Regions from separate parts of the Thauera chlorobenzoica genome, predicted to be linked through region 1. Evidence: riboswitches for the same ligand, from Rfam matches in the RefSeq annotation. Region 1 holds a riboswitch; the other holds the start of a gene.
What was found. Region 1 has a riboswitch for cobalamin ahead of Tchl_RS06190 (TonB-dependent receptor domain-containing protein). Riboswitches for the same ligand answer to the same signal wherever they lie in the genome.
Positions count from the first base shown of each region.

Region 2: linked by a shared signal. The riboswitch ahead of bluB (5,6-dimethylbenzimidazole synthase) and the one ahead of Tchl_RS06190 (TonB-dependent receptor domain-containing protein) in region 1 are both predicted to bind cobalamin.

Region 1 is NZ_CP018839.1:1,301,982-1,313,127, reverse strand. It holds gene cobI (precorrin-2 C(20)-methyltransferase) at 1-185, shown strand, start outside; gene Tchl_RS06230 (cobalamin biosynthesis central domain-containing protein) at 215-991, shown strand; partial or broken gene Tchl_RS06225 (cobalamin biosynthesis protein) at 901-1,323, shown strand; gene cobJ (precorrin-3B C(17)-methyltransferase) at 1,448-2,434, shown strand; gene Tchl_RS06215 (cobyrinate a,c-diamide synthase) at 2,386-3,780, opposite strand; gene cobA (uroporphyrinogen-III C-methyltransferase) at 3,786-4,634, opposite strand; gene cobO (cob(I)yrinic acid a,c-diamide adenosyltransferase) at 4,637-5,245, opposite strand; gene Tchl_RS06200 (ABC transporter ATP-binding protein) at 5,323-6,126, opposite strand; gene Tchl_RS06195 (FecCD family ABC transporter permease) at 6,123-7,073, opposite strand; gene Tchl_RS06190 (TonB-dependent receptor domain-containing protein) at 7,146-8,975, opposite strand; cobalamin riboswitch at 9,109-9,337, opposite strand; gene cobU (bifunctional adenosylcobinamide kinase/adenosylcobinamide-phosphate guanylyltransferase) at 9,481-10,029, shown strand; gene Tchl_RS06180 (Uma2 family endonuclease) at 10,063-10,656, shown strand; gene cobT (nicotinate-nucleotide--dimethylbenzimidazole phosphoribosyltransferase) at 10,653-11,146, shown strand, end outside.
Region 2 is NZ_CP018839.1:1,001,657-1,012,802, reverse strand. It holds gene Tchl_RS04855 (bifunctional protein-serine/threonine kinase/phosphatase) at 1-35, opposite strand, end outside; gene Tchl_RS04850 (nitrate/nitrite transporter) at 43-1,257, opposite strand; gene nirD (nitrite reductase small subunit NirD) at 1,404-1,757, opposite strand; gene nirB (nitrite reductase large subunit NirB) at 1,768-4,266, opposite strand; gene bluB (5,6-dimethylbenzimidazole synthase) at 4,551-5,291, opposite strand; cobalamin riboswitch at 5,341-5,535, opposite strand; gene rlmB (23S rRNA (guanosine(2251)-2'-O)-methyltransferase RlmB) at 5,548-6,300, opposite strand; gene rnr (ribonuclease R) at 6,293-9,421, opposite strand; tRNA gene Tchl_RS04820 (tRNA-Leu) at 9,461-9,545, shown strand; tRNA gene Tchl_RS04815 (tRNA-Leu) at 9,719-9,803, shown strand; gene Tchl_RS04810 (adenylosuccinate synthase) at 10,022-11,146, opposite strand, start outside.

The DNA.
Region 1 (11,146 bases):
AGAAGGTCGGTGCCCCCGAGGAGCGCGTGGTGCACGACCTCACCCGCCTGCGCGGCGAGAAGGTCAATTATCTCTCGCTGCTGCTGGTGCAGAACCCGAAACGCGCCCGCGGCGAACTGCGCCGCGGCTGCCGCGAGCGCGCTGCGCCAGCCGCCGGATCGCCCGCCGCCGCAATCGACGCCTGAACATCCCCCGCCGACAAGAACAGCATCCGATGCCCCGGCAACACCTCCCCTTCCCCAACGGCCGCCTCGCCGTCGTCGCCATCACCCGCCACGGCATCGCCCTCGCCGGGCGCATGCTCACCGCCCTGCCCGGCGCCACGCTGTTCGCGCCGGAGAAGTTCCGCGCCACGGCCGAGGCCGCCGCCCCCGGCGCCTGCGCCTGCTTCGCCGGCAAGACCGGCGACCAGATCCCGACGCTGTTCGCTGCCTTCGACGGCATCGTCGCGATCGTCTCGCTCGGCGCCGTCGTGCGCCTGATCGCGCCCCACCTGAAGAACAAGGAGACCGACCCCGGCGTCGTCGTCGTCGACGAGGCCGGGCGCTGGGCGATCCCGGTGCTGTCAGGCCACCTCGGCGGCGCCAACGCCATCGCCGCCGCGCTGCAGCAGGCGGTGGGTGCCACCCCGGTGCTGACCACCGCCTCCGACGCGCGCGCGACGCTCGCCATCGACCTGCTCGGGCGCGAGTTCGGCTGGACCTTCGAGGCCAGCCACGACGAGATCGTGCGCGCCAGCACCGCAGTGGTAAACGACGAGCCGGTCGCCCTCGTGCAGGAAGCCGGCAGCCCCGACTGGTGGGCCGGCCACGCCAACGGCCGCAGCGGCCCGCTGCCGGCCAACCTGCAGCGCTTCGCGCGCCTTGAGGACATCGACCCGGCGCGCTTCGGTGCGGTGCTGTGGATCAGCCACCGCGCGCTGCCCCCGGGCTGGGCGGCGCGCCTCGCCGGCAAGCGCGTGATCTACCGCCCGCCCCAGGAGGCAGCGTGAGCCGGGTCGCGCTCGGCCTCGGCTGCGACCGCGGCACGCCCGAGGCGACGATCGCGCACGCGGTGGACGAAGCGCTCGCGCAGGCCGGCGTGCGCCTCGAAGACGTCGCCGCCGTCGCCAGCATCGCGCTGAAGGCCGACGAGCCCGGCCTGCTCGCGCTCGCCCGCCGTCACCGCTGGCGGATCGCCTTCCACCCGCCTGAAGTGCTCGCGGACGTCGCCGTGCCCAACCCATCGGAAACCGTGCGCCGCTACACCGGCACACCCTCGGTGTCCGAGGCCGCCGCGCTGCTCGCCGCCGGCACCGACCTCGCCACCGACCCCGGTGCGCTGCTGGTCGAGAAGCACAAGCTGCGCGGCGCCGACGGGCGCAACGCCACGGTGTCGATCGCCCGCCTGCCCCCGCCCATCCCCCCCGCCTGCCCCCAGGACAGGCCTTCCCTTCGGAGCCCCCTTCATGCTGAGCGCCGCGATTCCCGTTTCCAGCCCGCCCGCCCCCACCGCCGGCAAGATCATGCTGGTGGGCCTTGGCCCCGGCAGCCAGGCCCACCTCACCGCACGCGCGCGCGCCGCGATCGCCGAAGCCGACACCGTGATCGGCTACGTCACCTACATCCGCCTCGTCGCCGAGTTGCTCGAAGGCAAGGAGATCATCCGCAAGTCGATGACCGAGGAGCTCGACCGCGCCCTCGAAGCGCTCGAGCGCGCCCGCCAGGGGCGCAAGGTGGCGCTGATTTCCTCGGGCGACGCCGGCGTGTACGGCATGGCCGGGCCGACTTTCGAGGTTCTGTTCCAGGCCGGGTGGACGCCGGATGCGGAGATCGAGGTCGAGATCGTGCCCGGCGCCTCGGCGCTCAACACCTGCGCCGCACTGGTCGGCGCGCCGCTGACCCACGACTTCTGCGCAATCTCGCTGTCCGACCTGCTCACCCCGTGGCCGACGATCGCGCGCCGGCTCGACGCCGTCGCCTACGCCGACTTCGTCGTCGCCCTGTACAACCCCAAAAGCGGCCGCCGCGCCCAGCAGATCGTCGAGGCCCAGCGCATCTTCCTGCGCCACCGCCGCGCCGACACCCCGGTGGCGATCGTCAAGTCGGCCTACCGGCCCAAGCAACACATCGCGTTCACCACCCTGGAACACCTGGCCGAGGCCGACATCGGCATGCTGAGCACGGTGCTGATCGGTAACTCCAACACCTTCGTGCGCGACGGTCTGATGGTGACGCCGCGCGGCTACGCCAACAAGTACGAGGTCGCCGCCGGCGAGCGCGCCACGCTGGGGGGCGAGCAGGCCGGGCGCTCGCTGTCGACCGGCCTTGCCGGCTGGCTGGAGACGATCCGTGCGAGCGGCCGCAGCGCCGCCGAGCTCGCCGCCGAATACCGGCTGCCGGAAGACTACGTCGCCGCCGCGCTGACGCCCCCCCCGGGCGCCGCACCCAGCTGAGCCGCGCACCCGCCGGCGGCGCCGAACAGGGCCGCGACCGCCGCCGGGTTCGACGGAAACCAGAAATGCACGTAGGACGCGGTGAGCGCGCCGCAGCGGTAGATCGCCTCGCCCTCGTCGCCGTCGGGGCGGCGCGCGCGCAGCGCCGGCACGAGCGCGGTTTCGGTCTTCGAATAATGGAAAGTGTGGCCGCTGAGCCGGCCCTCGGGCAGCGCTGCTTCCTGCATCCCGAGCGCCACCAGGCGTTTCTGCATCACGGCGCACCCGGGCAGCAGGCCGGCGAAGGCGTGGGCCGCGCCGTCGCGGTCCACCACCGTTTCGAGCAGGCTCATCAGCCCCCCGCATTCGGCCAGCAGCGGCTTGCCGGCGGCAACGTGGGCGCGCAGCGCCGACCACAGGCCGGTGTTGGCGGCGAGCGCGGCGGCATGGAGTTCCGGGTAGCCGCCGGGCAGCCACACCGCGTCACTGGCGGGCGGCAGGAGCTCGCCGGCGAGGGGGGAGAAGAACACCAGCTCGGCGCCGAGCGCGCGCAGGGTGTCGAGGTTGGCCGGGTAGATGAAGCCGTAGGCCGCATCGCGCGCCACCGCCACCCGCCGCCCGGCGAGCAGGGGCGGAATCACCGGCGCCGGCACCGCGGGAAATTCAACCGCCGGCGGCAACGCCGCCGCACCGGTGTGCTGCAGATGGTCGGCGAGGCGCTCGAGGCGGGCGTCGAGGTCTTCGATCTCGGCCGCCTGCAACAGGCCGAGATGGCGTTCGGGCAGCGCCGCGGCCGCATCGCGCATCACCGCGCCGAACCAGCGCATGCCGGCGGGCAGCGATACGCGCAGCAGCTCGGCGTGGCGCGCGCTGCCGACGTGGTTGGCGAGCACGCCGGCAAACGGCAGCCCGGGCCGGTAGTGGGCGAGGCCATGGGCGACGGCGCCGAAGGTCTGCGCCATCGCCCGCGCGTCGATCACCGCCATCACCGGAATGCCGAAGCGGCGGGCGATATCGGCCCCCGAAGGGGCGCCGTCGTACAGCCCCATCACCCCTTCGACCAGGATCAGATCGGCCTCGCCCGCCGCCCGGTGCAGGCGCCAGGCGATGTCGGCCTCGCCGCACATGCCGAGATCGACGTTATCCACCGGCGCGCCGCTGGCCACCGCGTGGATCTGCGGGTCGAGGAAGTCGGGCCCGCACTTGAACACCCGCACGCGGCGCCCGAGCCGGGTGTGGAGGCGGGCGAGCGCGGCGGTGATCGTGGTCTTGCCCTGGCCCGAAGCCGGTGCGGCGACGAACAGCGCCGGGCAGCGCACCGCCGCGGGCGCCTCCGGGGAAATCGCCGCAGCATGGCGTACCACAATGGTGCTCACTTCCGGCCCTCCTCATGCACCACCGCACAGCCGGCGTGCGGCAGCGGCGAAGCCTGGGGCTGGGCGGCGGGCTCGAACCACGACAGCTTCGGGTAGAGGCCGACCACGCTGCCGATCACGGTCAGCGAGGGCGGGCGCACCCCTTCCTGATGGACGCGCGCGGCGAGGGTCGCCAGGTCCGCCACCACCACCCGCTGCGCATGGGTGGTGCCGCGCTCGATGACCCCCGCCGGCGTGTCCGGCGCCAGGCCGTGGGCGATGAACTGGCGGCAGATCTCGGCCAGGCGCGAAATGCCCATGTAGATCACCACCGTCTGCTGCGGGCGGGCGAGCATCACCCAGTCCAGATCGAGCGCGCCGTTCTTGAGGAAACCGGTGGTGAACACCACCGATTGCGCATGGTCGCGGTGGGTGAGCGGAATGCCGGCATAGGCCGCCACCCCGGCCGCGGCGGTGACGCCGGGGACGACCTCGACGGTGATCCCGGCCTCGACCAGCACCTCCATCTCCTCGCCGCCGCGGCCGAAGATGAAGGGGTCGCCGCCCTTGAGCCGCACCACGCGCTTGCCGGCCTGCGCCAGGCGCAACAGCAGGCGGTTGATCTCGTCCTGCGGCAGGGTGTGGTCGGCGGCCTTCTTGCCGACGTAGATGCGCTCGGCCGCCGCCGGGGCGAGGTCGACGATCGCCGGGCTGACGAGGTTGTCATGGACGACCACATCCGCCCCCGCCACCAGGCGGGCGCCGCGCAGGGTGAACAGTTCCGGGTCGCCGGGGCCGGCGCCCACCAGGTAGACGTGTCCCGGCAGCGGGCCGGGGCGATAGACCGCGAGATCGGGCAGTGCCATCTTTACCACTCCATGCCGGGCATCGCCTTCACCCCGGCGGCGAAGGCATGCTTGACCGGCGTCATGTCGGTGACGGTATCGGCGGCTTCAAGCAGTGCGGACGGCGCGCCGCGGCCGGTGACCACCACGTGTTGGCGCAGCGGACGCGCGCGCAGGTCGGCGAGCACCGCGTCCACCTCGAGGTAACGGTGCTTGAGCGCGATGTTGAGCTCGTCGAGCACCACCAGGCCGATGCCCGGATCCTGAAGCATCTCGCGTGCCAGCGCCCACGCCGCCTGTGCGCGGGCGACGTCGCGCGCGCGGTCCTGGGTATCCCAGGTGAAGCCTTCGCCCATCACGAGCCAGCGCACGCCGGGCTGGGCGCGGAAGAAGGCCTCCTCGCCGGTGTCGGCGCGGCCCTTGATGAACTGCACCACGCCCACCTGCAGGCCATGGCCGAGGGCGCGCGCTACCAGGCCGAAGCCGGCGCTCGACTTGCCCTTGCCGTTGCCGGTGTTGACCAGCAGCACGCCGCGCTCGGCCTGGGCGTGCGCGATCCGCTCGTCGATCACCGCCTTCTTGTGCGCCATGCGCGCGTTGTGGCGGGCGTCGCGTTCCTCGCTTTCGGTCATGCTGTCCTTCCTCGATTAGCTGCATCGCGCACGCCAGCGCGCACGATGCTCATTGTCCCCGATCTGCCGGCGTGCGTTCAGTCCGGCACGAAAATCACCCTGCCGTCGAGCTCGCAGCGCCGCAGCGGGTGGCCGAAGGCCTCGCTCAACAGCTCGGCGCGCAACACCTGATCGCGCTCGCCCGCGGTCACCCCGCCACGGCCGTCGAGCAGGATCACCTGGTCGGCAAAGCGCGCGGCGAGGTTGAGGTCGTGCATCACCATGACCACGCCGCGGCCGGCCGGATCGGTGCGGGCGATGCGGCGGAACAGCTCCAGGGTGGCGATCTGGTGGTGCAGGTCGAGGTGGTTCAGCGGCTCGTCGAGCAGGAACAGGCGCGGCGCCTGCGCGAGCAGGGCGGCGATCGCCACGCGCTGGCGCTCGCCGCCGGACAGGGTCAGCACGTCGCGCCCCTCGAACCCGGCGAGGCCGGCGTCAGCCAGCGCCCGGCGGGCGATGGCGACATCGTCGGCGCCCTCCCAGCCCCAGCGGCCGAGGTGGGGATGGCGGCCGATCAGCACCGTCTCGAGCACGCTCGCGGCAAAATGGTCCGGCTGCTGCTGCACCAGCAGGCCGCGGAAACGCGCCGCCTCCAGCGTCGGCCACGCCGCGTAGGGCCGCCCGCCCAGCCGCACCGCGCCCGCCGTGGGGGGGCGCAGTCCGGCCAGGGTGTGCAGCAAGGTGGTCTTGCCGGCGCCATTGGGGCCGAGCAGCACCAGGCACTCCCCCGCCGCCAGGCGCAGGCTGAACTCGCAGCACAGCCAGCGCTCGCCCACCTGCAGCGCGAGGCGCTCGGCCTCGAGCAGGGGAGCGTCGGCGGCGGGGCGGTGGAGCGCGTTCATCGCGGGCTGCGCGAGAGCAGGAACAGAAAGACCGGGACGCCGATCAGCGCGGTCAGCACCCCCACCGGCAGCTGCTGGGGCGCGATCACCGTGCGCGCCGCGGTGTCGGCCAGGGTCAGCAAGGTGCCGCCGGCGAGCGCCGCGGCCGGAATCAGCACGCGCTGGTCGTTGCCCAGCGCCAGCCGCACCAGGTGAGGCACGATCAGGCCGACGAAGCCGACCGAGCCCACCAGCGTCACCGCGGTCGCGGTCAGCAGCGAAGCGAGCACGTACAGGCCGACGCGCAGGCGGGGCACCGCCACCCCGAGCGCGCGCGCGCCGAGCTCGCCGCGCGCGAGCACGTTGAGGTCGCGCGCACAGGGCGCCACCAGCGCCAGCGCCCCCACCAACACCACCAGCGCCGGCCACGGCCGCACCGCCGCGCTGGCGTCCCCCATCAACCAGAACAGCATCGACTTCACCCGCGTATCGGACGCCAGCGCGAGCATCAGCGACACCGCCGCGCCGCAGCCAGCGGCGACGATGACCCCGGTCAGCAGCAGCCGGGTCTGCGTCCAGCTGCCGTCGCCGTGCGCCAGCCCGAACACCAGCAGCATCGCGGTGAGTGCGCCCGCGAAGGCCGAGGCATCGATCCAGAAGCTCGCCGCGCCGAGCGTGATCGCGCCCAGCGCCCCCACCGCCGCACCGCCGGAAATGCCCAGGATGTAGGGGTCGGCGAGCGGATTGCGCAGCAGCACCTGCATCAGCGCGCCGGCGGTGGCGAGCAGGCCGCCGCAGACGAAGGCGGCGACCGCGCGCGGCAGGCGCAGTTCGCGGATGATCGCGGCGGACATGCCCTGCTCACTGCCGAACAGGGCGCCGAACACGGTGCCCGCCGGAATGTCGAGCTCACCCGCCGACAAGGCCCACAGCAGGGCCAGCACCGCCGACAGCGCAAGCCCGGCGATGACGACCCGCGCCCGCCGTCCGGCAAGCGCGGGGCCGTGGACTGAAGGCGGGCGGAACACGGCCACCGGGGCTCAGCGCGGGGTGTAGCGCAGGCCGACGAAGGCGGTACGCCCTTCGGTCGCGAACACCGTGTTCTGGTAGCCGCGCTCGAGCACGTAGTCCTTGTCGCCCGCATTCTTGAGCTGCGCTTCCAGCGTCCACTCCTTGTCGAAGCGGTAACGGGCGAACAGATCGACCAGGCCATAGCCGCCCATCCGTTGATCGTTGGCGGAATCCTCGTAGCGCGCACCGACCGCGGTCCACTGGCCGCCGACGGTCCACGCACCGACGCTGTAATCGACTCCGGCGAGCAGGCGCTGGCGGGCGCGCCGGCGCAGCACATTGTCGGTCTGCTCGTCGCGCGGATCGAGGAGATCGGCCACCACGTTCCACTGCCAGGCCTGCGCGCGGCCGCGGTAGCTGGCGGTCAGGCCGCGGATCCTGGCCTTGCCGATGTTCTCCGGGGTGAAGCCCCAGTCGATGAGGTCGGAGATCCGGTTGTCGAAGTAGACCACGCGCACTTCCTCGCCGGCACGCTCCCAGGCGAGGCCGACCTCACGGTTGCGCGCCGACTCCGGCGCGAGGTCCGGATTGCCGCCGAAACAGCCGAAGGAAAAGCAGCTCACCGGATAGTACAGGTCGTTGAAACTGGGCGCCTTGAACGCCGTCCCCAGCGAGGCGAAGGCGCGCAGTGCCTCGGTGAGCTGGTAGCCGTAGGCGGCCGACCAGGTCTTCTCGCTGCCGAAGCGTTCGATGTCGTCGTGGCGGAGGTTGACCTGCACGCCGTGCGCGCCGAACGCGGCGGTCCAGCCCAGGAAAGCCGAATCGGTGGTCCGCGAATCGACCACCAGGGCACCGCTGGTATCGACCTCCTGGCGCTGCTGCTCGATGCCGGCGAGCCAGGTGCCCCACGCCGTGCGGATGTCGTTCTGCCAGGAGACGAGCCCGGTATCGGTGACGAAGCGGTCCTTGGCCCCGGGACGGAAGTTGTCGGAAGCGTATTCCATCGCCCCCACCCGCAGCGTGGACGTCCACCGCTCGCCCAGCCGGTTTCGCGTGTAGGCGTTCCAGCTCAGGATGTCGTTGTCGGTGTGGTTGTCGAAATCGAAGTCGCCGTCGGTGTGGTTCTCGTCGGCGGAGCGCAGCACGTGCACGCCGAGCTCATGGCCCTCGGCCGGGCGCCACTGCAGGCTGCCCGAAGCGGCGCTGTTCTTGTAGCCGTCGCGGTCGGGATTGGCGCTCGGGCCGCGCGTCGCCGAGATGCCATCGGTCTGGAGCCGGCTGGCCGACAGCGCGTATGACCATTGCTCGGTTCCACCCGCAACGCCGGCCTGCAGGTCGCGCGTGTCGTGGCTGCCGTAGCGCAGCGCCAGCCGCGGCCGGGCCGGGCCCTGGCCGCGGCGGGTGAACACCTGGACCACGCCGCCGATCGCCTCCGAGCCGTACAGCGACGAGGCCGGGCCGCGCAGGATCTCGATGCGCTCGATTTCGGCCGCATTCAGGGTCTCGAACGGCGCCTGCCCGAGGGTGGCCGAGGTGACCGGCATGCCGTCGATGAGCAGCAACGCGTGCCCGCTGTCGGTACCGCGGATCAGCACCGAAGCGGATTTGCCCGGCAGGCCGCCGTCGGTGACGAACACCCCGGCGGTGCGGGACAGCACTTGCGCCAAGGTGGTGTCGCCCAGGCGCTCGATCTGCTCACGGGTGACCACGGTGACGTCGGCGAGCAAGTCGTCGACCTTGCTTTCCTGGCGGGTCGCGGTGACCACGACGTGGTCGAGCTGGGGGTCGTCGGCCTGGGCCGGGACAAACGGGTAAGCGAGCGCGCACGCCGAAACGAGCGCGGAAAGGCGGGTTTTCATTTGAACGGGGGACTCCATTCGCCATGCCGCGCGTCCCCGCACGTCATGGCAGCTGCACATGGACGTACCGGGAGCGAGAGCGCACCGAACCGAGCAGGAAAACCCGCGCCCGTCGCCACCACCCCGCGGCACATCCGCCAAATCGCGTTCGGCCGGTCTCCGGGCTCGGGCGCTGTACCGGCCGATGGGCCGGTCGCAGCGGATCGCCTTCCCGGGAGGGTGTCCCAGTGGCTGCGTGATCCGCCTTGCGCGCACTTACCGTTGCGGGGGCAGCACAGGCATTGCGGCCATCGTTCCAGCGATGGGCCGCGCACCTGTTTCCCGTTTAACCCGGGGCGAGAACCGCCCGCGGGCACCGATAACGCGTTGCCCCTTCCGGGGCAATGGGAATGGATGATACCGTCCCGGACGCAATCCTGCAGAGCCATCGAACCTGCCCACCCGCACATGCCACCGAACGAGGCCGTACGGCCACACCTCAAGCACAACCCAAGCCCTTGATCCGATGAGCGCCGAACTGATCCTGGGCGGCGCGCGCTCGGGCAAGAGCGGCGAGGCCGAGCGCCGCGCCGCCGCCTCCGGCCTCGCCGTCACCGTCATCGCCACCGCCGAGGCGCTCGACGACGAGATGGCGGCGCGCATCCGCCGCCACCGCGCCGACCGTCCCGCCGCCTGGCGCACCGTCGAAGCGCCGCTGGCGCTCGCCGCCACGCTGCGCCGCGAGGCCGCACCCGGACGCTGCCTGGTCGTCGACTGCCTGACGCTGTGGCTCGCCAACCTCCTCGCCGGTGCCGAGGCCCTGCCCCCCGGCGCCGAAGCCGAGGCCCTGCCGCGCTTTCGCGACGAGCGCGGCGCGCTCCTTGCCGTCCTCCCCACCCTGCCCGGGCGGGTGATCCTGGTGGCGAACGAGGTCGGCCTCGGCCTGGTGCCGGAAACCCCGCTCGGGCGCCTGTTCCGCGACGAGGCCGGGCGGCTCAACCAGGCGGTGGCGGCGTGCTGCGCCCAGGTGGTGTTCGTCGCCGCCGGCCTGCCGCTGGTGCTCAAGCAGGGCTAAACTGCGCCCTGGACGCCAACCGAGGAGCACGACTTGAGCCTGCCCGCCGCAAAGCGCGCCATGAACCTGGACGAATTCCTCGCCTGGGAGGGGCAACAGCCCGAGCGCTGGGAATTCGTCGACGGCGAGGCCTTCGCCATGGCCGGCGGCACCGACGTGCACAACACGATCTGCCTGAACACGGCCTTCGCTCTGCGCAACGCATTGGCCGGCACCCGCTGCAGCGTGTTCATGACCGACGTGCGCCTACGCCTGGCCGCGGACGACAGCCTGTTCTACCCCGACGTCTTCGTCAGCTGCGCGGATGCCGACCGCGCCCGCCGCCAGGTCAAGGAAGACCCGGCGCTGATCGCCGAAGTGCTGTCGCCGTCCACCGAAGCCTACGACCGCGGCCGCAAGTTCGAGGCCTACCGCCGTTTTCCCGGCCTGCGCACGGTGCTCTTCCTGTCGCAGGACCACGCCCACGTCGAGTGCTACACGCGCCGCGACGACGGCGGCTGGCTGCTGAGCGAAGCCAGCGGCGGCCGCGCTGCCCTCAACCTTCCGGCGCTCGGCTTCGAGCTGGCGCTGGCCGAACTCTACCGCGACCTTCCCGACGACTCCGCCACCACCGACACCCCCTCATGAACTTCGACATCGCCGCGCCCGACTCCGCTCTCGCCCCTGCCCTCCAGCACAAGATCGACCAGAAGACCAAGCCCCCCGGCGCGCTCGGCCGGCTGGAAGCGCTCGCGCTGCAGATCGGCCTGATCCAGCAGACGCTGACCCCCGCACTGCGCCAGCCCCACCTCGCCGTCTTCGCCGCCGACCACGGCGCGGCGCGCGCCGGCGTGTCGGCCTTTCCCCAGGACGTGACCTGGCAGATGGTGGAGAACTTCCTCGCCGGCGGCGCCGCGATCAACGTCTTCAGCCGTCAGCTCGGCCTCAACCTCAGCGTCGTCGATGCCGGCGTCAATCACGCGTTCGCCCCCCGCCCCGCGCTGATCGACGCCAAGATCGCCGCGGGCACGGCCAACTACCTCGAACGCCCGGCGATGAGCGCCGAACAGCGCGACGCCGCGCTCGCGCGCGGGCGCCGCCTCGCCCACGCGCTGGCGGACAACGGCTGCAACTGCAT
Region 2 (11,146 bases), 300 kb from region 1:
GCGTGGGTGGCGTGGCCAAGGCGGACCTCGGGCATGATGGACTCAGATCCTTGCCGACGTCAGGTGCGCAGCGCCCCAGGTGGTGCGCCAGCGTGCCTTCACCAGGGTCAGCCCGAGCAGCGCGAACACGGCGAGCGCGGCGAAGACCAGGAAGCCGGCCTGGTAGCTGCCGCTCGCCTGGCGGGCGTAGCCGAGCGAGGACGCCAGGTAGAAGCCGCCGATGCCGCCGGCCATGCCGACCAGCCCGGTCATCACCCCGATCTCGCGCCGGAAGCGCTGCGGCACGAGCTGGAACACCGCGCCATTGCCCATGCCCAGCGCCAGCATCGCGGCGACGAAGCCGGCGAGCGCCATCCACGCCGCCGCCGGCGCGAAGCTGACCAGGGCGAGGAAGGTCGCGGCGATCAGGTACATCGCGCTCAGGGTACGGATACCACCGATGCGGTCGGCCACCGCGCCGCCGATCGGGCGTACCACCGAGCCGGCGAACACGCAGGCCGCGGTGAAGTAGCCCGCGGTCTTCGCGTCCAGCCCGTATTGGGTGTTGAAGTAGATCGTCAGCGAGGAGGCGAGACCGACGAAGCCGCCGAAGGTGACCGCGTAGAAGAACATGAACCACCACGCGTCGCGGTCCTTGAGCACCTTGAAATAGTCGGCGAGCGGCTTCGGCGGCGGGCACTCGGGGGCATCGCGGGCGACCACGAGGTAGAACACGAACACCAGCACCAGCGGAATCAGCGCCAGGCCGAAGACGTTGTTCCAGCCGAAGGCAAGCGCCAGCCCGGGGGCGAACAGCGCGGCGAGCGCGGTGCCGGAGTTGCCCGCACCGGCGATGCCCAGCGCGGTGCCCTGGTGCTCCGGCGGATACCAGCGCGAGGCGAGCGGCAGGGCGACCGCGAACGAGGCGCCGGCAAAGCCGAGGAAGAAGCCCAGCAGCAGCACCTGGTGGTAGCTCGTGATCCCGAACCACCACGCCGCGGCGAGCGCGCCGATGACGATCAGCTGGCCGACGGCGCCGCTGCGCTTGGGCCCGAGGTGATCGACCAGCACCCCCATGACGAAACGCAGGATCGCGCCGGCGAGCACCGGCAGCGCCACCATGAAGCCTTTTTGCGCGTGGTCGAGGCCGAGGTCGGCGGCGATCTGCACCCCGAGCGGGCCGAGCAGCACCCACACCATGAAGGCCAGATCGAAGTAGAGGAAGGCCGCCAGCAGGGTGGGCGGGTGGCCGGCGTGGAGGAAGGCTTTTCGGTCCATGAGAAAACTCCCGGAGTTGGATTGCGCAGCAGGACTGCAGGCAGCACGCCGCCGTGCCGTGCCGGCGAGCGGCATGGCCTGTGTGGATGGGGAAACGGGAAAAGGGGAACGGCCCGCGGCGCGGCGTGCGTTCCCGGCAGCGGGATTCAGCTCCTGAGCAGGACCTGCCCCGCGACCAATTTCACCGCGAAGGGCTTGCTGCAGCCGACGTCGGGCGCGAGCGCTTCGCCGCTGTCGAGGGCGAGCTTCCAGCCGTGCAGCGGGCAGGTGACTTCGCGGCCGTGGACGATGCCCTGCGACAGCGGCCCGCCCTTGTGCGGGCACTTGTCGTGGATGGCGAAGACTTCGTCCGCGGCGGTACGGAAGATGGCGATGTCGCCGTGACGGGAGGCGACCACGCGGGCGCCCAGGCGCGGGATGTCGGTGAGCGCGCAGATCGCCTTCCATTCGCCTTCGGTGGCGGCGGCGCGCGGCGTGTCCAGGGGGGTGTCGAGCGTCATCACGGGTCCTTCAGGCGTGGAGGGTTTCGAACGGGGTCTTCAGCGCGGCCTCGGCGTCGTCGGCGGCGCGCGCGGCCCACGGATCGGCGTAGTCCTGCACCGCGTACAGCAGGCGCTGATGCAGCGCACGGCGGTTTTCGGCGTCCTCGACGACGCGCTTTTTGACATGCTCGAGGCCCACGCGGTGCACGTAGTGCACGGTGCGCTCGAGATAGAAGCCCTCCTCACGGTAGAGCTGGAGGAAGGCCGCCGAATACTCCATGACCTCTTCGGGCGTGGCGACCTTGCACAGGAACTGGGCGACTTCGGTCTTGATCCCGCCGTTGCCGGCGACATACAGCTCCCAGCCGGAATCGACCCCGATCACGCCGATGTCCTTGATCCCGGCCTCGGCGCAGTTGCGTGGGCAGCCGGAGACCGCGAGCTTGACCTTGTGCGGGCTCCACATGCCGAACAGCATCTTCTCCAGGTCGACGCCCATCGCCATCGAGCGCTGGGTGCCGAAACGGCAGTGCTCGGCACCGACGCAGGTCTTCACCGTGCGGATGCTCTTGCCGTAGGCGTGGCCGGAAGCCATGCCGAGATCCTTCCACACCTTGGGCAGGTCCTCGCGCCTGACCCCGAGCAGGTCGATGCGCTGGCCGCCGGTCACCTTCACCGTCGGAATCCGGTACTTTTCGGCGACGTCGGCGATGCGGCGCAGCTCGTCGGGGGTGGTGATGCCGCCGAGCATGCGCGGCACCACCGAGAAGGTGCCGTCCTTCTGGATGTTGGCGTGGGCGCGCTCGTTGATGAAGCGGCTCTGCGGATCGTCCTTGGCCTCATGCGGCCAGGTCGACACCAGGTAGTAGTTGAGCGCCGGGCGGCAGGTCGCACAGCCGTCGGGCGTCTTCCACTCCATGAAGGCGGTCGCGTCCGCAATCGTCAGCAGCTTGTGCTCGCGGATCGCGCGCCGCACCTGGCCGTGCGACAGCTCGGTGCAGGCGCACACCGCCTTGTCGTGCGCACTGACCGCCTGGTAGGCGCCGCCGACGGTGGAGGCGAGGATCTGCTCGACCAGGCCGGTGCACGAACCGCAGCTCGATGCCGCCTTGGTGTGCTGCTTGACCTCGTCGAGGGTGAACAGGCCCTTTTCCTTGATCGCCTTGACGATCGTGCCCTTGCACACGCCGTTGCAGCCGCACACCTCGGCGCTGTCGGGCATGCTCGCGGCGCGGTTCTCGCCCTTGTGCCCGGTGTCGCCGAGCTGAGTGCTGCCAAATGAGTGGCCGAACATCAGCTGGTCGCGAATGGCATGGATGTCCTGGCCGTCCTTCATCAGCTGGAAGTACCACGAGCCGTCGGCGGTATCGCCGTACAGCACCGAACCGACGATGCGGTCGTCCCTGAGCACGACGCGCTTGTACACCCCGCCCTGCTTGTCGTGGAGCACGATCTCCTCGGTGCCCGGGCCGCCGGCGAACTCGCCGGCGGAAAACACGTCGATGCCGGTGACCTTGAGCTTGGTCGAGGTCACCGAGCCGCGGTACTGGCCGATGCCGAAATTGGCGAGGTGGTTGGCGCACACCTTGCCCTGCTCGAACAGCGGCGCCACCAGGCCGTAGGCCACGCCGCGGTGGGCGACGCATTCGCCGACCGCGTAGATGCGCGGGTCGGTGACGGTCTGCAGCGTGTCCGAGACGTGGATCCCGCGCACCCGCCCGCTGCCGCAGTACAGCCCGGCCGCTTCGGCGAGGGCGTAGTTGGGGCGGATGCCGGCCGCGACCACCACCAGGTCGGCGGGAATCTCCATGCCGTCCTTGAAGCGCACCGCGCCGACGCGCGCGGGGGTCTCCACGCCCTCGCCGCGGGCAGGGAGCAGCGCCTCGGTGTGGCGGGCGAGGAGGAACTTCATGCCCTTCGCTTCGAGCGAGGACTGCAGCATGTCGGCTGCGGCACGGTCGAGCTGGCGCTCCATGATCCACTCGCCGAGGTGCACCACGGAGACATCCATGCCGCGCAGCATGAGGCCGTTGGCCGCTTCGAGGCCGAGCAGCCCGGCGCCGATCACCACCGCGTGACGGTACCTGGCGGCGGCCTCGATCATCGCCTCGGTGTCGGCGATGTCGCGGTAGCCGAGCACCCCGGGCAGCTCGTTGCCGGGGATCGGCGGAATGAAGGGGGTGGAGCCGGTGGCCAGCAGCAGGCGGTCGTAGCCGGCCTCGGTGACGCTGCCGTCGGCGGCCTCGGCGATGACACGGCGGCGCACACGGTCGATTTTCGTCACCGTCCTGCCCGCATGCAGGGTGATGCCGTGCTCGCGGTACCAGGCCAGGTCGTTGAGCATGATCTCGGGCAGGGTCATCTCGCCGGCGAGCACCGGCGACAGCAGGATGCGGTTGTAGTTGCCGTGCGGTTCGGCGCCGAACACGGTGATGTCGTACAGGTCGGGCGCGAGCTTGAGCAGCTCTTCGAGGGTGCGCACGCCGGCCATGCCATTGCCGACGAGGACGAGGTTGAGCTTTTTCATGATTTTCTCCGCAGGGCTGGAACGATGGACGCTGGCGCAGCAAGCCGGACAATGTCCTCGGCTGTTCCACAGCATCAAACGTGCCAACTTCCCGAAAGCGGACGATCCAGCGGCTTCCGGGGATTCAGGGAGAAAATTTCAAGGCCTGTGCGCCGGGCGGCGCACAGCGGCAGTGCAGCAAAAACGGCCCGCGCACTGTACTTGTGCAGCGCCGCAAAGACGGCCGGAGGGGCCCGCTGGCGCGGCCCTCCGTGGCGCTCGGGCGGCCCTGCAGGGGCGGCGGATCAGCCGCGGGCAGGGTCGGCGTCGTCGAGACGGGCGAGCAGCGCGGTGCCGGCGGCGTCGGCCTCACCCTGCCAGCGATCGAAATGGAGCAGCTCGCCGAGCGCCAGGCGCGGCAGCCAGCCGGCGGCCTCGAGTTCGGGGCGGTCGTAGAAGTGGCTGACGTAGCCGATGCACAGGTAGGCCACCGGGATGATCTCGCGCGGGATCCCGAGCGCGTCGCGCAGCGCCTGCTGGTGGAAGATGCTGACCCAGCCCACCCCCAGCCCTTCGGCGCGCGCCGCCAGCCACAGGTTCTGCACCGCACACACCGAGCTGTAGAGGTCCATCGCGGCGATGTGGGTGCGCCCGACCACGACCGGGCCGTTGCGGCGGCGGTCGCAGGTGACGCACAGGTTGATCGGGGCTTCGAGGATGCCTTCGAGCTTGAGCTTGCGGTAGGTGGCGCGCTTGCCTTCCTCGAACATCAGCTCGGCTTCGGCGTGGGCGAGGCGAAAGGCCTGGTTCACCTTCTGCTTGACCTCGGGCGCACGCACGACGATGAAGTCCCACGGCTGCATGAAGCCCACCGAAGGCGCGTGATGGGCGGCGGTGAGCACCCGGGCGAGGACCTCGTCGGGCACCGGATCGGGCAGGAACTGGCCGCGCACGTCGCGCCGGGTGTGGATCGCGCGGTACACCGCGGCGCGTTCCTCGGCGCTGAATTGCGGATTGGTCTGGATGGATTGTGCAGGGCTGCTCATGAAGTATTCCCCTTGTCGTCGAGCAGTGGCCAGCCGCCGACCAGGCGGCTGCATAAAACGCTTCGGGGCCGGTCTTCCGGCTGCGGATCGTCTCGTCCGGGCGCCTTCCCGGTCCTCGCGGACCAGTGGCTGGACATGGCCTTGCCCGGACAATCCCCGTTACGGCGCTGGGCGCGCGGCGGATTCGAACCGCCTTCCCGATTCTCCCGCACACGACGCGGGCACCTCGAAGCAGAGCGTGCAGTTTAACAGCCGCTCAGGCGCGCTGGCGGCGGGCCTCGAACAGGCAGATGCCGCTCGCCACCGACACGTTCAGGCTGTCGACGCTGCCGTGCATCGGGATGCGGGCGAGCGCATCGCAGGTGTCGCGGGTGAGCCGGCGCAGGCCGTCGCCTTCGGCGCCGAGCACCCAGGCGACCGGCCCCTTCTGGTCGATGTCGTAGAGCGTCTTGTCGGCCTCGCTGGCGGCACCGATCACCCACACGCCGGCCTCCTGCATTTCGCGCAGCGCGCGCGCGAGGTTGGTGACGGTGACGTAGGGCACGATGTCGGCGGCGCCGCTGGCGACCTTGACCGCGGTGGCGTTGAGGCCGACGGCGCGGTCCTTGGGCGCGACCACCGCGTGCGCGCCGGCGGCATCGGCCACGCGCAGGCAGGCGCCGAGGTTGTGCGGGTCCTGCACGCCGTCGAGGACGAGGATCAGGGCGTTCTCGTCGAGGCCGTCGAGCACGTCGGCGAGCTTGATCTCGCGCCGGGTGGCGTCGACCTTGGCGACCACGCCCTGGTGGCGGCGGGTGCCGACCAGGCCGTCGAGCTTGTCGCCTTCGCTCTGGGTGATGCGCGCCCCGGCGGCCTCGGCCTGGGCGATGAACTTCTTCACCCGGGCGTCCTTGCGGTCAGCGCAGAGATGGATTTCCAGCACCGAATCGGGTGCATGACGCAGCTTGGCGGAGACGGCATGAAAGCCGTAGATCAGGCGGGTGGGTGCGTTCTCGGGTGCTTTAGCCACGGTCGGTGCCCTTTGCGGAAGTCTTGCGCCCGGCACGTCGGGCCGGCGCGGCGGTCGGAGTCGGGGTCGCGGATTCTAGCGCTTCAGCGACCGGCGCGGCGGCGGCCTTCTTCGCACGCGTCCTGCGGGGCCTGGGCGCGGCGACCTCGGGGGCTGCGACCGGGGCCTCGACCACGGGCGCGGGCGCGGCGGCCGGCTCGGCTGCGGCCTTCTTTGCACGCGCCTTGCGGGCTTTCGCCTCGGTGACCACCGGGGCGGCGGCGGCAAGCTCAACGGCCGGCGCGGCTGCAGGCTTCGTCGTGCGCTTGGTGCGTGGCCTCGGCCCGGCAGCCTCCGGGGCGGCAACCGGGGTGGCGACGACCGGGGCAGGCGCCGCCGTGGCGACCGCTTCGACGGCTGCCTTCTTCGCACGCTTGCTCCGGGTTTTGGGCTCGGCCACCTCGGCAGCGGTAGCCGGGGCCGCTACCGGGACTTCCACGGCGGCTGCGGGCGCGGACTCGACCACCGCCACCGCCTTGACCGTCGCCTTCTTTGCGCGGGTCTTGCCCGGCTTCGAGGCGGACGTTTCCGAAGCGACCGGGGCGGCGAGCGGCGCCGGCACGGCCGGCGCCGGCACAACCTCGACCACCGGCTCCGCAACGACTTTTCTGGTGCGCGGCTTGGGTGCCTTCTTGCCAGCCTCGGGCTGGATCGCGGCAGGCTCGGTCTCCGCGGCCTTCGCGGACGCCTTGAGCTCGGCCGGCAGTGGCCCCTCGATCAGGCGGAAATCGATCTTGTTGGTCGCCATGTCCACCCGCACCAGCTGCACCTTGAGCCGGTCGGAGAGGCGGAACTGCTTGGCGGTGCGTTCGCCCATCAATGCATGACGGGTCTCGTCGTAGTGGAAGTAGTCGCTGCCCAGATCCGAGATGTGCAGCAGCCCTTCGATGAAGATGTCGTCGAGGGCGACGAACAGGCCGAACGGCACCACCGCCGAGACGCTGCCGATGAACTCCTCGCCGACGCGGTCCTGCATGAAGTAGCACTTGAGGAACGCGACCACGTCGCGAGTGGCGTCGTCGGCGCGGCGCTCGGTCATCGAGCAGTGCAGGCCAATCTGCTCCCAGTCGCCGGGGCGGTACTGCTCGCCGGCGAGCGCGGCCTTGATGCCGCGGTGGATCAGCAGGTCGGGGTAGCGCCGGATCGGCGAGGTGAAGTGGGTGTAGGACTCGTAGGCCAGCCCGAAGTGGCCGACGTTGTCCGGGCTGTACATCGCCTGCTTGAGCGAGCGCAGCATCACTGTCTGCAGCAGCTGGGCGTCGGGGCGGTCCTTGACCTGTTCGAGCAGCCTGGCGAAGTCGCTCGCGCGCGGCTCGTCGCCGCCGCCCAGGCCGAGGCCGAACTCCTTGAGGAACTCGCGCAGCTTGGCAAGCTTGTCCTCGGAGGGCGAGTCGTGGATGCGGTACAGCGCCGGGTGTTCGCGGCCGGCGAGGAAGCCCGACGCGCACACGTTGGCGGCGAGCATGCATTCCTCGATCAGGCGGTGGGCGTCGTTGCGCACCTCGGGCACGATCTGCGCGATCTTGCCGTTGTCGTCGAAGATCATCCGTGTCTCGGTGGTCTCGAAGTCGATCGCGCCGCGCTTGGCGCGGGCCTTGAGCAGCACGCGGAAAAGCTTGTCGAGGTTCTCGAGGTGCGGCAGCAGCGCGGCGAGCTCCGCGCGCAGCGCCGGGTCCTGCGCGTACAGCGCCGCGGCCACCTGGGTGTAGGTCAGGCGTGCGTGCGACCAGATCACCGCCGGGTAGAAGCGGTAGGTCTTGATCTCGCCGGTGGCGGTGATGTTCATGTCGGCGACCATCGCCAGGCGCTCGACCTGCGGATTCAGCGAGCACAGCCCGTTGGACAGCTTCTCCGGCAGCATCGGGATGACGCGGCGCGGGAAGTACACCGAGTTGCCGCGATCGAAGGCGTCCTGGTCGAGCGCGCTGGCGGCATCGACGTAGTGCGACACATCGGCGATGGCGACGATCAGGCGGTAGCCCTTGCCCTGGCGCTCGCAATACACCGCATCGTCGAAATCCCTCGCGGTTTCGCCATCGATGGTGACCAGCGGCAGGGCGGTGAGATCCTCGCGGCCGGCCCAGTCCTTCTTGCGCACCTTGTCGGGCAGCTTGCGCGTCTGCGCCTTGGCCTCGGCAGAGAATTCGAAGGGCAGGTCGTGCTTCCTGAGCGCGATCTCGATCTCCATTCCGGGGTCGGCGTAGTTGCCGAGCACCTCGACGATGCGCCCGATCGGCTGGGCGAACTTGGTCGGCTGCTCGACCAGCTCGACGGTGACGATCTGGCCGGGTTCGGGCTTCTTGCGCCCACCCGGCGCGACCAGGATGTCCTGCGCCAGGCGGCGGTTCTCGGGCACCACGATCATCACCCCGTGTTCGTTGATGACGCGGCCGACGACGCGGGTATTGGCGCGTTCGAGGACCTCGACCAGCTTGCCTTCGGGACGGCCGCGGCGGTCGGTGCCGGCGATGCGCACGATCACGCGATCGCCGTGCAGCACCTCGCGCATCTCCTTGGGGCCGAGGAAGATATCGGGCCCGCCGTCGTCGCGGCGCAGGAAGCCGAAGCCATCGGGGTGGCCTTCGACCCGGCCCTTGATCAGGTCGGCCTTGGCCGGCAGCAGGTAGGCGTCGCGGCGGTTGCGGATGACCTGGCCGTCGCGCTCCATCGCGCGCAGGCGGCGGTCGAAGTGCTCGAGCTCATGGGGCGCGATGTCAAGGGCGCCGACGAGTTCCGAAAACGGCATCGGCACGCCACGCTCGGCGAGCACCTGGAGCACGTATTCGCGGCTCGGCAAGGGATGTTCGTACTGCTGCGATTCACGTGCGTAATGCGGATCGGCGAGGCGGATGGCGCTCGCCTGCGCGGCCGCGGCCTTGCGTGCGGCACGGCTGCGGCCGGGGCCCTTCACTGCATTCTTTGCGCCGCCCGTTGCCCCCGCAGGTGCCACCGAAACGGAGCGGCTGACGTCATCGGCGCGCCTGCGCGCCTTCTCGCCGCTGCTGGATGAGTTGGCATGCACGGCGTCACCGGCCTGGGGGGCGCCGCGTTTGGAGGTGTTCTTTTTCGTTTTACGAGTCATTGACAATCTTCTTTCGGTGCTTATAATGCGCGTCTTCTTGCCCAGATGGCGGAATTGGTAGACGCACTAGTTTCAGGTACTAGCGCCGCGAGGCGTGGAGGTTCGAGTCCTCTTCTGGGCACCAGTTTCACGGGAAAGCCGCTCTTCGGAGCGGCTTTTTTGTTGTTCATCCCCCCCACGCGGGACGATGACGCCGCTGCATCACGTGCGCGGATCGCCGTCATCGACGGCCGGCGCGCAAAAAAACGCGCGCAGCGCTTCACGCAGATGAAAGCCTTTGCTATTATGCGCGTCCCTGCCCAGATGGCGGAATTGGTAGACGCACTAGTTTCAGGTACTAGCGCTGCGAGGCGTGGAGGTTCGAGTCCTCTTCTGGGCACCAGTTGCAGGGAAAAGCCGGCCAAAAGCCGGCTTTTCCCGTTTACCCGGCCGCCGCCCGCGCCGGATACCGATCCGGCCATGGCGCGGGCCGCAGCGCCCGCAAGCGTGGCACCGTCGGCCGCACCGACACCATCGGCCTTCACGCGTAGACAACGCACCGCGCCCATCGGAGCAGCGGACGAGCGCACGCGCGACCCGCCCGGCTCCACCCCGCCGCGCTCAGGCGCCAAACGGATGACGACGCAGAATGGTCTCGTCGCGCTCGGGACCGGTGGAGATCACGTCGATCGGAATCTCGCAGATTTCCTCGATGCGATGCAGGTAGGCGCGCGCCTCCTGCGGCAGCGCGTCCCAGCTCTGCGCACCGAAGGTCGTCCCGCTCCAGCCCGCCATCGTCTCGTAGATCGGCTCGCAGCGGGTGACCTCTTCCGAGCCCATCGGCAGCAGGTCGATGCGCTTGCCGTCCAGCATGTAGCCGGTACACAGCTTGAGCTCTTCGAGGCCGTCGAGCACGTCGAGCTTGGTGATGCACAGACCGGTGACGCCATTGATGATGATCGAGCGCTTCAGCGCGGCCAGATCGAGCCAGCCGCAGCGGCGCTTGCGCCCGGTGACGGTGCCGAACTCGCGCCCCTTGGTCGACATCTGCTCGCCCGGCACCCCCTTGGTCTCGATGTCGAGCTCGGTCGGGAACGGACCGCCGCCGACCCGCGTGCAGTAGGCCTTGGTGATCCCCAGCACGTAGTGCAGGCGGCTGGGGCCGACGCCGGAGCCGGCCGCGGCCTGGCCGGCGACGCAGTTGCTGGAAGTGACGAACGGATAGGTGCCGTGGTCGATGTCGAGCAGCGTGCCCTGCGCGCCCTCGAACAGCAGCGAGCCGCCCGCCTTGTTGATCGCATAGAGCTCGGCGGAGACGTCGGCCACCATCGGCAGCAGTTCGGCGGCGTCGGCCATGGCCTGGTCGAACACCGTCTGGAATTCGACTGGCTCGGCACCGAGGTGCCGGGTCAGGACGAAATTGTGATATTCGAGATTGGCCTTCAGCTTGGCGGCGAAGCGCTCGCGGTCGAACAGGTCGTAGACGCGCAGCGCGCGGCGCGCGACCTTGTCCTCGTAGGTCGGGCCGATGCCCTTGCCGGTGGTGCCGATCTTGTCACCGGCCGATTTGGCGGCTTCGCGCGCGCGGTCGAGCGCGCTGTGGTAGCCGAGGATCAGCGGGCAGCCGGGGCTCACGCGCAGGCGCTCGCGCACCTTGATGCCGCCGGCTTCGAGGGTGCGGATCTCGGACAGCAGATGGTGGACGTCGAGCACCACGCCGTTGCCGATGAAGCAGGCCACCCCCTC